One region of the Arthrobacter sp. SIMBA_036 genome, then DNA from elsewhere that is predicted to be linked to it. Evidence: riboswitches for the same ligand, from Rfam matches in the RefSeq annotation. Region 1 holds a riboswitch; each other region holds the start of a gene.

Region 1 (3,362 bases):
TCAACGTCGCTTTCCTCGTTGTGGACCGGGATTGTCACGTCAAGGACCGGAACGGCGGTGTGGGTATCAACCGGAGAGCGCCGCGCTTGCGCAAGCGGTACAGCGGAGGATGCCGGGTCCCATTGACGTGGGCTTGGTGGTGCGCCTGTTGCCGGATCTGTGAGCGTCATGTATCCAGCGTGGGGCAGCCTCGTATGAGTGCTTTAGGCGGAAGCTGTGATGTGACTGTGAAACCGGAATTGCCGCACCGTCCCCAGTGCCTACTGCAGCGGATGCTGTAGTGGACATGCAGGGACAGTGCGGCAATCAGGGCCAGTGCGGCGATGGTTAGCCGTGGTGGTTTAGTACCAGTTATTGGCCAAGTGGAACGCGAGGGCAGCCGAGGGGGAGCCGTAGCGTTGCTTGATGTAGTCCAGCCCCCACTTGATTTGGGTCTGGTAGTTGGTCTGCCAGTCAGCGCCGGCAGTAGCCATCTTGGAAGCGGGAAGGGACTGGACAATGCCGTAGGCACCGCTGGAAGCGTTGGTCGCGGTGGTCCGCCATCCTGATTCCCTTTCCCACAGGGCGTCCAAGGCGGTCATTTCGCCCTGGCTCCAGCCGTAGCTGGAGAGAATGCTTGCTGCATAGGCCTTGGCGCCGGCAGGATCGTCTACAGCCACGGGGGTGGCGGCAGCCTGCGCGGCAGCAGCGGTCTTGGCGGCGGCAGCGTCAGCCGCCTGCTTGGCGGCAGCATCGGCAGCAGCTTTTTGTGCGGCAGCGGCTTGGTCCGCAGCGGCCTTGTCAGCTGCTGCTTTCGCTGCTGCTGCTTGGTCGGCAGCAGCTTTGTCCGCTGCTGCCTTATCTGCCGCAGCCTTGTCAGCTGCTGCCTTGTCTGCAGCGGCCTTGTCTGCAGCGGCCTTGTCTGCAGCGGCCTGCCTGGCGGCGTCGGCCTTTGCTACAGCTTGTGCCACAGCGTCCTTAGCCTTGCTGTCAGACTGTGCGGACGACTGGGTCTCCGCTGCCTTGCTCATTTCAGGAAGAGTGAACGCCGCATTCGCGGCCTGGCCCAGCGATGCAACACCCAGCCCTGCGGCGATAACGCCGGCCACTACCGACATGCGGTAGCCGCTTTTACCCCGGCGGGCAGCGTTCTTTAGGACGGACTGCGACTTGGTCAGGGGTGTGCTGTGTTCGTCACGGTGGCGCGCGGAAGGGCGCGCCTGATCGTTAAATTCAGACATGGTTTGATTGCCTCTCAGCGCCTGCGGAGTTAGCTGTCGGGTTCGGATGAGGTCATCCGGCCGCGCATCACGCTGCGGCTTCACCCCAAGGGCCGGCACTAGGCCTGGCCCGGAGACTCTGGGTCCCCCGTCTCTGCCTCAAAGAAGAACGGACTCCGGGAAGTGGCAGAGCTCGGCGCATCCCGGAAGTGGGCCAGTTGGAGCGACCCACCCTTTCGACGGTACAGGACCCTTCGCCCAAAGTCACATTTAGGTAACAGAGATCACGATTGCGGAGAGTCGGCTTGCTCGTTTCGTTACGTCAGTCCGGTGTTCATTGACGGAAGACGCAAGGCGAACTCCGTCCGTCCCGGACGGGATGTCACTTCCACGTTCCCCCCATGTGCTCGGACTATGGACTCGACGATGGACAGACCCAGCCCCGAGGTACCTTCGGACCCCGACCTGGCAGCGTCTGCACGGGCAAACCTCGAGAAGATGCGGCGTTGAAAGTCCTCGGGTATGCCAGGGCCGTTGTCCGTCACGGAGACCACGGCGCTGCCGTCTGCCGAAAGCGATACACCGGTCACCACGGTAGTGCCCTGATCGGTATGTTTGCGGGCGTTCGAGAGCAAATTGGCCATCACCTGATGCAGTTGCGTCGCATCTCCCCGGACGGAGATCGGTTCATCGGGAAGCCGCAGTTGCCAGTGATGGTCCGGTGCCATGACTTTCTCGTCATTGACGGTCTCAATGACCAACTGCGTGAGGTCCACATCGGTGACATGCAGGGGTTGTCCCTCATCCAAGCGGGCCAGCAGCAGCAGGTCCTCTACCAGCGTGGTCATGCGCTCCGACTGGCTTTGGACGCGGGCCAACGATTTGCGGCCGTCATCGGTGAAAGTTTCCGTCATCCGCAGCAGCTCTGTGTAGCCACGGATGGCAGTGAGCGGCGTGCGCAGTTCGTGGGAAGCGTCCGCGACGAATTGGCGGACCTTGGTTTCGCTTTGCTGTCGGGCTTCCAAGGCGTTCGCTACGTTGTCCAGCATCTGATTCAGGGCATAGCCGACGCTGCCCACTTCCGTCCCTGGATGCGCGGCCGAAGGCGGCACCCGTACGCCCAGTGCCACCTCACCGGCGTCGAGCGGCAGACGGGATACTTTGGTGGCGACGTCGGCCAGTTGCTCGAGCGGACGCATGGTCCGTCGAATGACCACGGTGCCTGCGAGGCCAATCAAGACAAGGCCACCCAACGACACAAGGACCATGGTCCATACCAGCGAAGCCTCTGTGCTTTGTTTGTCAGCCAGCGGCAGGCCTGTCACGATCACGTCTCCGTAGGGGGTTTCGACGGCGACCAGGCGGTAGTCGCCGTTGGAGAGCGAACGGTCCACGGGCAGGTTCCCGCGGGGGAGTGACAAAAGTACTTGCTGATCCGCGGAGGACAACGCCACCCGGTTGCCGCCGGCATCGATGAGCCCGGAGCTGCTGACCGTGGTTCCGCTGATGCGGGCGTTGAGCGTTCCTGCGCCTTGGCCACGCGCTTCCAGCGGGTCAGGCCTTCCGGACGAGGGAAAGTTCGACGGCGCCCTTCCGAAGTCGTTCGCGCGGCCCGAGGCTTGTGCCAGCTGCATGTCGAGCTGCTTATTGAAAACCAAGTCCATGGACGCGTAGCTCACCAGCCCCACGGCACCGCAAATGGCGACCAAAAGGACCATGGCTACGAGGACCAAGCGGGTGCGCAAATGCCAGGTCGATGGATTGAGCCAGCTACGGTGCGGGGTCTTGGCTACTCCTGAGAGTGTGGTCAATTCTTAGTCCGCGGGCTTGATGACGTACCCCGCGCCACGCACGGTGTGAATCATTGGAGGATGGTTTGCTTCGATTTTCTTGCGCAGGTAGGAGATGTACAGTTCCACGATGTTGGCTTGGCCACCGAAATCGTAGTCCCACACCCTGTCCAGGATTTGGGCTTTGCTGACCACCCTTTTGGGATTTTCCATGAGGTAACGCAACAGGTCGAACTGCGTTGCGGTGAGGGGAATGTCCTCGCCGCCACGGGTGACCTCGCGGGTGTCAACGTTCAGCCGCAGGTCTCCCACCACCAGTTCCGCCGTGTCCATCGCCGCGACCCCCGAACGCTGGATCAGTCGGTGAAGTCGA
Region 2 (3,362 bases), on a different contig from region 1:
GGTGCCGTGCAACCTTGTTTGCACTGATCATGATGTTTTTCTCTTTCGTATCCGCGCTATGGGGTTACGCGCGGGTAGTGACCGACCAGCACTTGGGGGAATGCTGCTCAGTCGTGAACTGGGTGTTTTTCTAGCGGAGAGTGAAGAAGGAGGATGTACCCGTGGCAGCTGCTGCATGCAGCAACGTGCCCTGGCTCGGGTTCAAGGCGCTGATCATCATGCCGTTGCCAACGTAGATGCCAACGTGGGCTCCGCCATTCTGCATGACGAGATCGCCAGGAGCAGGAGTGTTGGTGGGCTTCATGACAGTCCAGGCGTTCGTGCGTGGGATGCTGATGCCGGCCTGGGCGTAGACCCACTGAGTGAAGCCGGAGCAGTCCCAACCGTTGGGCGTGGTGCCGCCCCAAACGTAGGGGTGGCCGATGCCGGTGTAGGCGATTGCTGCCAGGCCCGAAGCTGCGGCGCTGGAAACGCCATCCTTGGCTACGGCCGACTGTGCGGTAACAGTTTCCGACGTGCCTGCGTTGTTCGTGGCGCCTGTAGCGGCCTGGGTTGAGGCATCGGGAGTCTCGGCAACTGCCTGGACAACCTTCGGAGCCTCCTGCGTGGCCACAACGGGGCTCTCGAAGGCAACGGTGGCGGTGGGCTCCGCGGTTACCACTGCTGTGGCTACCATCTGCTGGGTACCGGAGGCTTCCGAAGCGGAAACGCCGGTGTCGGCAGCCTGCGCGGGCAAACCAACGCTGAGAATGAGACCGGAGGCTGCTGCCAACACGACGGCCTGGCGGCCTACTGTACCTGCGTTGGAAGAAACAGCCGTAGAAAGAGTGTTCAAGGGGTTCTTACGAACCGCTTGGGCGCGGTGGCGCGCAGGGGTAGTGCGTGATGACACGTAGGTAGCCTCTCCCAATGCCTGCGAGGTGAGCTGTCGGATTCGGATGGGAGTCATCCGGCCGCGCTGCTTCAGAGAAGCTTTGCGACTTAACCCCAAGGCCTTCTTGCGAAGACCAGAAGTGGTTCCCCCGCCCCTGCCAGACGATTTTGCGAACGGAACTCGAGCGGTGGCAGAGCTAGGCAATCCACTCAAGTGCACCGGCCCCCTAAAAAGCCGATGCGTTATGTACGGTACAACAGTTGAACGCGAATGTCACATTCAGGTCACGAGCGGCCTCATGGAATCGAGAGATGGCCATCACGTTGGTCAGAGCCAGCCCATGGGGTCAACGACTTCGCCATTGACCTGGACTTCAAAGTGGAGGTGGCAGCCTGTGGAGGCTCCCGTGGTGCCGCTGAGGGCCACGACGTCGCCGCGGCTGACCGTCTGGCCCACCTTGACGTTGAAGGACGACAGGTGGTTGTAGGTAGTTTCCAAGCCGTTTCCGTGATCTATGACCACACGGTTGCCGCCACCGTACTCGTGCCATCCTGCGAAAGTTACTTTGCCGGCCGCGGCAGCATGGACCGCGGTGCCGCACTGCGCCACGAAGTCTTGGCCGCGGTGGAAGTCACCGGTGCCGCCCGTCAGCGGACTGACGCGGTAACCGAACGGCGATGCGGTGACAAGCGTGTCCAAGGGGGCACCCAAAGTGCCTTGGGACGATGAACGCTGGATGCTGGCCACAGACTGGGCGCTCAGTAGCTGCTTCAGCTTGCCATCGGGATCCGCTGCCGTGGAAACGGCAGCACGGCTGAAGTCGATTTTGGCCGATGCCGCTGCGGATACCTCCGGCTGGGTACCGGCTACAGACAGCGCAGACTCGGTTTGGCCAGAGTCCGAGGTAGCCATCATCGGGCTGGTGCCTGGCAGGCCGACTGTCAGCGCCAAGCCGGTAGCAGCAAGGGCGATGCCGGCTTTCTGACCTACTCCGCTGGCTGCGGCGAAGTCGGCCACTTGACGCAGCGGACCTTTCCGTCGCCGCTGGCGGCTGGCCTCGCGGGGCCGGATTTCCGTAGCAACGCGGGCAGGCCCCACCTCAGCAGCAGGGCCGGATGCGCGACGGCGGCCCCTGACGTTCTGCGATGTCAAACTCTATTCCTCTCTGAAAAGCCTGCGAAGTTAGCTGTCGGATTCGAGTCAGAGAGTTCAAAGACCCGGCCCGCGCTCAGCGCTCACGGCACACAGGTATCCCCAAGAGGACCTGTATCAGTGGGCACTTCTGCTGCGGACTTCACCCCAAGGCTGCTTCTTTAGACAGCCGCTAGTGGTTCCCCCGCCTCTGCCAGTAAGGGGTGGAACACCTGATCCGCTGGCAGAGTTCGGCTCCGGATCAGGTAACGCTTTGGTATCGGCGCCAATAATCAACTATAGGGGATTAAGTCCCCCAGTAATAAATTCGTTATCAACAGGGAAATAGTGATGGCAAGTCCTGCCACAGCAGGAGAATTGCAGCGGCGCTTAATGTTGCCCGGCGTATTAGCCGAGGGAAACAAAGACGTGGCCGGCGACCTCGGGAGGAAGTTCCAAGGCGCCTTCAATGCCGGGGACCCGAACGGAGATGTACTCGCCCACTCGCTCCAGTGACACTAATGCTCCTGGCCGGATTCCACCTTCATCCAACTGGGTCAACAGCTCCGGCTCCACTTGGATAGGTTCGGCGAGGCGGCTGATGAGCACCCGCGAATCGGAGCCGTAACCGTCCATGGCCTGCAGAAGGTTGACATCCGGGCGGTCCGCAGGGACGGCGGCCAAACCACCGATTGCTTCGAGCCCTGGGATCGGATTGCCGTAGGGAGATTCGGTGGGGTGCTCGAGAAGCTCGTAAAGCCTGCGTTCGACGCGTTCGCTCATAACGTGTTCCCAACGGCAGGCTTCGTCATGGACGTAGGCCCAATCCAATCCGATCACATCTGCCAAGAGCCGCTCGGCCAGCCGATGCTTACGCATAACTTCGGTGGCCCGCTTACGGCCCGCTTGGGTCAGTTCCAGGTGGCGGTCATTGGAAACTATGACCAGGCCGTCCCTTTCCATTCGTCCGATGGTCTGTGACACGGTGGGGCCGGAGTGTCGGAGACGCTCGGCAATGCGTGCGCGAAGGGCAACAATGTTCTCTTCTTCAAGCTCCAAAATGGTCCGAAGATACATCTCAGTGGTATCGATCAGATCCGTCATCCCGCTCAGCTCTCCTCGAACGCAGTCTCTTGCGTAGCTCCACCGTACCGCGCCCAACTCGGTGGGCGGGGCTTGATTCGCCCGCCCTTAACGCAAGACCAGCCTAGCTTATTAGGAATTACTCTTGATAATTCCGTCAACGGGGAACGGTTGCATATGCTCTGCGTGCGTTCCACGTGGCGGACTATGACAACTCCAGGTTCCTGCCAAGGAGGGTGTTCGGGCAGAATTGGGGAGTCGAAGGGGCAGTAGA
Region 3 (3,362 bases), on a different contig from region 1:
TGGACGGGGAATGTGTTTCACAACACACCTCGGCCATTAGCTGCGGCCGCTTGGGATTTCCGACTGGGCCCACGCGCAGCCCGAACAGCACCGATGTCAAGGAGGAACCACGCAGTGTCACTGACGCCTGATTCCGGCATGGAACGTACCACCACCGTGGTCATTGGAGCCGGCCTCTCCGGCTTGGCAGTGGCCAGTGAGCTTAGCCGCCACGGAGTCGGTTCCATCGTTCTAGACGGCTTCGGCGCCTTGTCCGCTTCCGGACAGAACGTCAACACGGGAATGCTTCAGCGATGCGACGCGGGTGACCCTGGAACCATCCAAGAACGCCACGAGATCCTCCGGCACTTGCGCAACTACGCCGCCAACCACCACATAGATGTGCGCAATGCCACGCGTGCACTCCGCCTTGATTTCCTCGGGCGTGAACCATCCGCGCAACTCGGTTACGGGCTGTCCAAAAGCTTCACGGGGGCTGCTGCCAACGCGGCGTTGGAGCTCTCAGGCCCCATGGAAGCCGCCCCGCGCCAATGGGCTGTCCATACAGCGGACGGCATTCTGTTGGCGGATCACATAGTGGTGACGCGCTGCGCACAAAGCCAACTGCGTCGCATGCTGTCCGAACTGGGGATCGCCCTGGGCCAGAACTTTGCCACGGCCATGCGTGCCCTGGGAATGCACCTCGTGGGCGTCGGTGAACTCATTGCGCCCAGCCCCAAGGAGGTGCTCCGGCAAGCCAAGGCCGTGGGGCAGGCGATTTCGTCAAAGGTCGCTTTGCCTGGCGGATCCCTTTCCACTGGCTCCCGTATGGCCATCGCCTGAGACTTAATCGCACAACTGCGAACACCAAAGACCGGCACGGTCGAAAGACGCTAGTCCTCCACCATGCCGGCCTTTGGTTTGCTGCCTAAAGCTGCAGCCTGAAGCTTATGCGCCCGCGCGCACGTACGTGACAGGTCCGACGGCGGTCATCCAGCTAACAGGGTGGATGCCGGTCTGGTTGCCGTTGATGCCACCGCTGATGGCCTGACCGTTGCCAATGTAAATGGCAACGTGACCGGACTGGACGATCATGTCGCCCGGCAACGGTGAGCTGACTACCTTGCCGTAGTTCAGGAACTGCAGGGGCGCGAGGTCCCCAACAGGGATGCCAGCCGAGCCAAGGGCCCTTTCCACCATGGCAGTGCAATCCTGCATGATGCCGATCTGCGCGTATGCCGAGGCGACCATGGCGGCGTTTACACCGCTGGCCGGCGCGGCGGCCGCAGGAGCTACAGGCGCTGCAGCCGGTGCGGCTGCAGTGGCCTTGACGGCAACGGGTGCTGGAGCAACAGCTGCGGCGACTGCCTTCTTGGCGACCGGGGCCTGAGCGGCGGGAGCGTCGACGACGGGGGCCGGCTTTTCGACGACCGGGGCTGCCTCGGAGGCAACAGTGGGACGCTCGAAGTTGACGGTTGCCGTAGCTGCAGCGGTGACGACCTGGTTAGGCGCCCCGGTGACGTGTTCCGCTACGGTGGCGGGGCTGGAATCCCGCTGAACGGGCGGCTCGGCAGCGTGTGCCGCTACGGTGCCGGTCAAGACCAAGCCCGACGCCGCGGCGATCACGGCGGCCTGGCGACCAGCGCCGGACGCGTTGCCGGCAACGGCCTTGGAGATGGAAATAAAAGGATTAGGACGTACGGTGTCCGCCTTACGACGGCCGCGAAGAATGCGTGAAGACATGAAAGAGCCTCTCCCGATGCCTGCGAGGTTAGCTGTCGGATTCGGATGGGAGTCACCCGGCCACGATCCCCCGCTGTGCAGCGGAAGCCTCGTGGCTTCACCCCAAGGCACGCTCGAAAGCGACCTAAATTGGGTTCCCCGTCTCTGCCGTGGTTTGTCTGCGAACGGATTCCGGGACTGCGGCAGAGCTAGGCAATCAGTCCGGAAGTGCCCGCTACGTGGAACAGGCACAGTTACAACCGTACGGGATCCTTCCGGCAAAGTCACATTTCTGTAACGGACAGGCTTCCTGCTCAGGCTTCCCTACTCAGGCTGGTCGTCGCCGTCTGCCTCGTCCGGGACTGCCAGTTTGCGGCGCGCAGTCACTGCCAGGTACGCCACTATGCCAACTGCGACCACAGCCAGGCCCACTATGCTCCAAGGAAACGGCTCGGACGAGTCCTGGGCACGCACGCCCTCGCCCGCCCGAGGCGCACTGCTGCTGCCGGGAGCCGCTTCGCCCGCAGTCGGGACCGCCGCCAAGGCGGACGGCACCGCAGCGCCGCCTGCCGACGTCGTACTTCCAGTGGTTGCCGTGAAGCTGAAGGTGCCTTCAATGGGATGCGAGTCGGAGCTGACCACGCGCCATACAACCGTGTATTTGCCCGCCGGGGCACCGGAACGCAACTTTTGCACGGCTTGGTTGTCGATTATTTCGACGGCGCCGTCCGCCCAGTTCTGCCCGCCCTCGCTAACGGTGACGCCGGATCCGATGGCCAGCGGCGGGTTGTTGAACGTGATCGAAACCGACGCTGGAACCTCTGCCACGGTGGCACCGTTCGCTGGTGCCGTTGACTCAGCGACATCGTGCGCGGACGCTGGCGCTGCTGAAAACAGCAAAGCGCCGGCGAAGGCAAGAGCTGCGACGACGGCGGCCAGAAGCGTGCGGGTTGTACGCATTTGGGGCGGTTTCTCCTAGTGTTGGCTTCCTTACAGAGTAGGCGAATGGTCACAGGCACCCGCTCCGCGGGGCATAGGATTTGATAGCACACTCCCCCCGAACCCCGGAGACCTTCATGCTGAAACAAGGTTCTGCCCTTGACCGCTACTTCAAGATCACCGAACGCGGATCCACGTACTCGCGGGAAATCCGGGGCGGGTTCGCGACGTTCTTCGCCATGAGCTACATCGTGGTTTTGAACCCTCTCATCCTTTCGGGCGCCGATTCCGGCGGGGGTACCTTGGGGTCGGCTGCTGTTGCGGCGACCACTGCCTTCGTTGCAGGCATCCTGACAATCCTCATGGGCGCCTGGGCCAAACACCCATTTGCCTTGGCCACCGGCTTGGGCGTTAACGCCTTTGTAGCGGTCACGGTTGCCACGCACCCGGGCCTTACCTGGCCGGACATGATGGGTTTGGTGCTCCTCTCCGGCCTGACCATGCTGATCCTGGTCCTGACCGGTTTCCGGACGGCTGTGTTCAAGGCAGTTCCCGATGCCCTAAAGACCGCGATCGTGGTGGGCATCGGCTTCTTCATTGCCTTGATCGGGCTCGTGAATGCTGGCTTTGTCCGCCGGATCCCCGACGCCGCCCACACCACGGTTCCCCTGGGGCTGGGCGTTGATGACAAGTTGCTCGGCTGGCCCACACTGGTGTTCGTC
Region 4 (3,362 bases), on a different contig from region 1:
CCGGGATTACGGTGCCGGTACTGATCCTCCGTGGAAGCCGCGACCACGTGGCCGGGCCGGAGTGGTGCCTGCGGCTCTCCAGGACTGTCCCCCAAGGACGCTTGGTGGAGATTCCCGGCGTCGGACATGTGGCCCAGCATATGCGCCGCAAGGCAGTGGCCGACGCCATTCGGAGCTTCGTCTCCGCGACGGCCCGCCACCGCTGAGCGGCGCCCCTGGAAGTGTACGACGCCGGCCGGTCACCCCGCCTGCCCTTGTTGGGTCCGTGTTGCCCGGCTAGGCTGGCCATATCAACGCAATAGTAAGTTTGCTTACGAAAGGGTTGCTCGTGACCAAGGACTCGAAGGAAGAAACACAAGGCTTCGGCGTAACCGGCGCTAAGGGACCCGTGGACACCACGGCTTCAGCGGACAGCATCCATGAAGACCCGGAGATGCGCCGGGATCGCGATGATGATCCCGCTGCCTCGGCAAACCCCGACCCCCTCAACGGCAACATCACCGGGCTGGAACCGGGAGGGGGCGTCCCGCCAGGTGAAACCCCGCCCGCCGAGGACAGTATGAGCATGGATCAAGGACACGACGAGTAACGCCGTAGCTACCCCGTAGACTACGTGAGCTTCAGGATCTCGCCGAGATCGTAATCGGCCGGTTCCTCCAGCTGGGAGTAGGTGCAACTACCGGGTGTCCGGTCGGTCCGCCACCGCCGGAACTGGGTGGTGTGCCGGAAACGATCGCCCTCCATATAGTCGTACGCCACTTCGATCACCAGTTCAGGGCGAAGCGGGACGAAAGAGAAGTCCTTGCCGCCGCTCCACCTGCTCTGGGCCCCAGGCATCCTGGAACCACCCGCCGCTTCATCTTGCGTGGCCCACTCACCCCATGGATGGTCGCCGAGGTCCACCTGGTACGGTTCCAACTCGGCCACCAGGCTCTCCCTTTTGGCCATGGGGAACGATGCCACCACCCCCACGTGGTGAAGCCGCCCGTCGTCGTCGTAAAGGCCCAGCAGCATGGACCCGACGACCTTTGCCGTCTTATGCCAACGGAAACCCGCCACCACGCAGTCCGCGGTTCGCACGTGCTTGGTCTTGAACATGACGCGCTTGTTGGGTTGATATGTGCCGTCAAGTGGTTTGGACAGCACGCCATCCAGCCCTGCGCCTTCCAGTTGGACGAACCACTCCTTGGCCCTCTCCAAGTCGGTCACTGCGGGGGTGATGTACACAGGGGGTTCGGCCGTGGAGAGTGCTTGCTCCAGGATTGCTCGGCGTTGCGAAAAAGGCCGACCCGTCAGGTCCTCGTCGCCTAACGCAAGGATGTCGAAGGCGACCATCGACGCCGGGGTCTTCTCCGCCAGCATCCGGACCCTGCTATCGGCAGGATGGATGCGTTGCTGGAGAACCTCGAATTCCAGCCTGTTGCCTTGGATCAGGACAATCTCGCCGTCGATGACGCACTTGTCCGGAAGGTTCCCCTGCAGCGCCGCCACGAGCTCCGGGAAGTACCGGGTCATGGGCTTCTCATTCCGGCTGCCGAGGACGATCTCGTCCCCGTCCTTGAAGACGATGGTCCGGAAGCCGTCCCACTTGGGCTCGTAGTGCCCAACATCGGGGATGTCAGGGACTGACTTGGCGAGCATGGGCGAGACGGGCGGCATCACGGGCAGGTCCATAGGTCAATGTCTACCTGCCCTGGCCCAGTGAAGCTAGTGTTCGGCGATGGATATCCGGCCGTGTTGCGGGCGGGACCTGTGACGACCGCGCAGCCGTTACATTAATGTGACTTTGTTTTCCGCCTAGGGTAACTTCATAGGGCGACCCGGAACTCCGCTGGGCCGTTTCCGGGCTGACGCCGAGCTCTGCCGCAATCCGGGATTCCGCTAGACCCACGGCAGAGACGGGGGACCCAGTGTTCCGGGCTTGTTCCCCGACAAGCCCTTGGGGTGTAGCCGCCAGCCGCGGCCGGACGGCCTCGTCCGAACCCGACAGCTAACCTCGAAGGCGTCGAGAGGCAACAACCATGTCCCCAACCATGGATCAGCCGCGACGCGCCCTGCGTGAGAGCGAGCGCGCCAAACCAACCGGCCGCCGTCGGGCGTCCACTGACAGTCCCGCAATTGCCGACCCGGCAGTACCGATGACCCGTGCGGCACGGCGTGCCGCCGAGCGGCAACGCGAGCACGCTTCCGGCGTGGGCATCGACGACGACGCCAGCCAAGCCGTTGACGCCGAACGACCCGCCGCAGCGGAGCCCCAGCCCAGGCAAACCGCGTTCGAGGAAACCGCGAGCGTCCCCGAAGCTCTGGCCGGAGAAGCCCTAGCCGCCGAAGCTCTGGCCACAGTTCAGATTCCAATCGTTCCGGCCGTTCAGCCCGCCACTACTGAAGCAGTCACGGCAGCCATCCCGCTCCAAACGGCCGAGGTCTCAGCGCTTCCGCACCACCGGCCGCGCCAATACAGTCGCGAACCATACGCGGTACTACACAAGGCCGCGTCAGTCCGCCACATGAGCCAGCGCATGGCCATGGTGGCTGGGGCATTGGGGCTCGCCTTGACTGTGGGCACGGTAGGCCAGGCTCTCGATCTTCCGTTCTTCGGCAGCGAAAGCAAGGTCACGGACGCCAGCGGCGGCGGCGCCGGTGACACGACTGCACAAACCACGGCCTCGATCTCCGGTGTTCCCGGTGGTTCCAGCACCGCATCCGCTGTGGCTGCCTCATCGGGTGCAACGCCATCTGCGGAGTCATCCGATGTCAGCCAAGCTGCCACTGTTCCGGACGCGCCGGATACCGCGGCGTCGTCGTCGCCCGCGGCCTCCGGCACCCCCACAGTTTCCCTTGCGCCGCCAGTGTGGGTTCCTTCGGCAGCCCAACCAGCAGCTCCGGGCACGCCAGCCGCACCCGCGCCTGTTCCTGCTCAGCCTGTTCCTGCCCAGCCAGTTGCTAGCGGCGCGGCTTCGGACAACGTCCCAGCACAGCCGCCCACCTCGACGCCTACTGCCACCTCAACGCAGCACCCCACGGCAACACCCACACCTCAGCCCACCGCCACCCAGGCCCCGAGCCCTGCACCGCAATCCTCGGGGCAGTCGGCGCTGGGATCCCTTCTCGGCACCGTCAAGAAGGCGCTCAAATGAGCCCTCGACTGCCTACAGCGTTCGGACACACTGGCTGGCATGGCCGGTACTGCCGCGCGAGCCGGACGGCCTTGGTTCGGGGCCGAATTGGCCGCTGGAGCTGCCAACGACTCCAGCGCTCCTGAGAGGCCCAGGGTCACGGGACTAGATCCTCGGCCTGCCGGCCCAGCGCCGTGCCTTCAACGCTGCGTGCAACTCAAGCCGAACCGCACCATTCACGGGATC

The links. A riboswitch is a leader RNA that binds a small molecule or an ion and turns the genes downstream of it on or off. The one in region 1 is predicted to bind cyclic di-AMP.
Region 2: linked by a shared signal. The riboswitch ahead of SB659_RS04515 (M23 family metallopeptidase) and the one ahead of SB659_RS09885 (hypothetical protein) in region 1 are both predicted to bind cyclic di-AMP.
Region 3: linked by a shared signal. The riboswitch ahead of SB659_RS08720 (hypothetical protein) and the one ahead of SB659_RS09885 (hypothetical protein) in region 1 are both predicted to bind cyclic di-AMP.
Region 4: linked by a shared signal. The riboswitch ahead of SB659_RS11445 (hypothetical protein) and the one ahead of SB659_RS09885 (hypothetical protein) in region 1 are both predicted to bind cyclic di-AMP.

What each region holds. Positions count from the first base shown of each region.
Region 1 is NZ_JAWRXG010000006.1:70,770-74,131, reverse strand. Features, by position in the region: gene SB659_RS09890 (glycosyltransferase) at 1-170, opposite strand, end outside; gene SB659_RS09885 (hypothetical protein) at 342-1,220, opposite strand; cyclic di-AMP (ydaO/yuaA leader) riboswitch at 1,225-1,408, opposite strand; gene SB659_RS09880 (ATP-binding protein) at 1,517-3,010, opposite strand; gene SB659_RS09875 (response regulator transcription factor) at 3,014-3,362, opposite strand, start outside.
Region 2 is NZ_JAWRXG010000002.1:397,551-400,912, forward strand. Features, by position in the region: gene SB659_RS04505 (NlpC/P60 family protein) at 1-31, opposite strand, end outside; gene SB659_RS04510 (C40 family peptidase) at 131-835, opposite strand; cyclic di-AMP (ydaO/yuaA leader) riboswitch at 897-1,063, opposite strand; gene SB659_RS04515 (M23 family metallopeptidase) at 1,202-2,026, opposite strand; cyclic di-AMP (ydaO/yuaA leader) riboswitch at 2,031-2,272, opposite strand; gene SB659_RS04520 (metal-dependent transcriptional regulator) at 2,414-3,109, opposite strand.
Region 3 is NZ_JAWRXG010000005.1:124,612-127,973, forward strand. Features, by position in the region: gene SB659_RS08715 (FAD-binding protein) at 121-822, shown strand; gene SB659_RS08720 (hypothetical protein) at 928-1,722, opposite strand; cyclic di-AMP (ydaO/yuaA leader) riboswitch at 1,726-1,909, opposite strand; gene SB659_RS08725 (copper resistance protein CopC) at 2,026-2,661, opposite strand; gene SB659_RS08730 (NCS2 family permease) at 2,778-3,362, shown strand, end outside.
Region 4 is NZ_JAWRXG010000007.1:143,918-147,279, reverse strand. Features, by position in the region: gene SB659_RS11460 (alpha/beta fold hydrolase) at 1-206, shown strand, start outside; gene SB659_RS11455 (DUF6480 family protein) at 329-589, shown strand; gene SB659_RS11450 (ATP-dependent DNA ligase) at 610-1,674, opposite strand; cyclic di-AMP (ydaO/yuaA leader) riboswitch at 1,870-2,019, shown strand; gene SB659_RS11445 (hypothetical protein) at 2,034-3,137, shown strand; gene SB659_RS11440 (PucR family transcriptional regulator) at 3,282-3,362, opposite strand, start outside.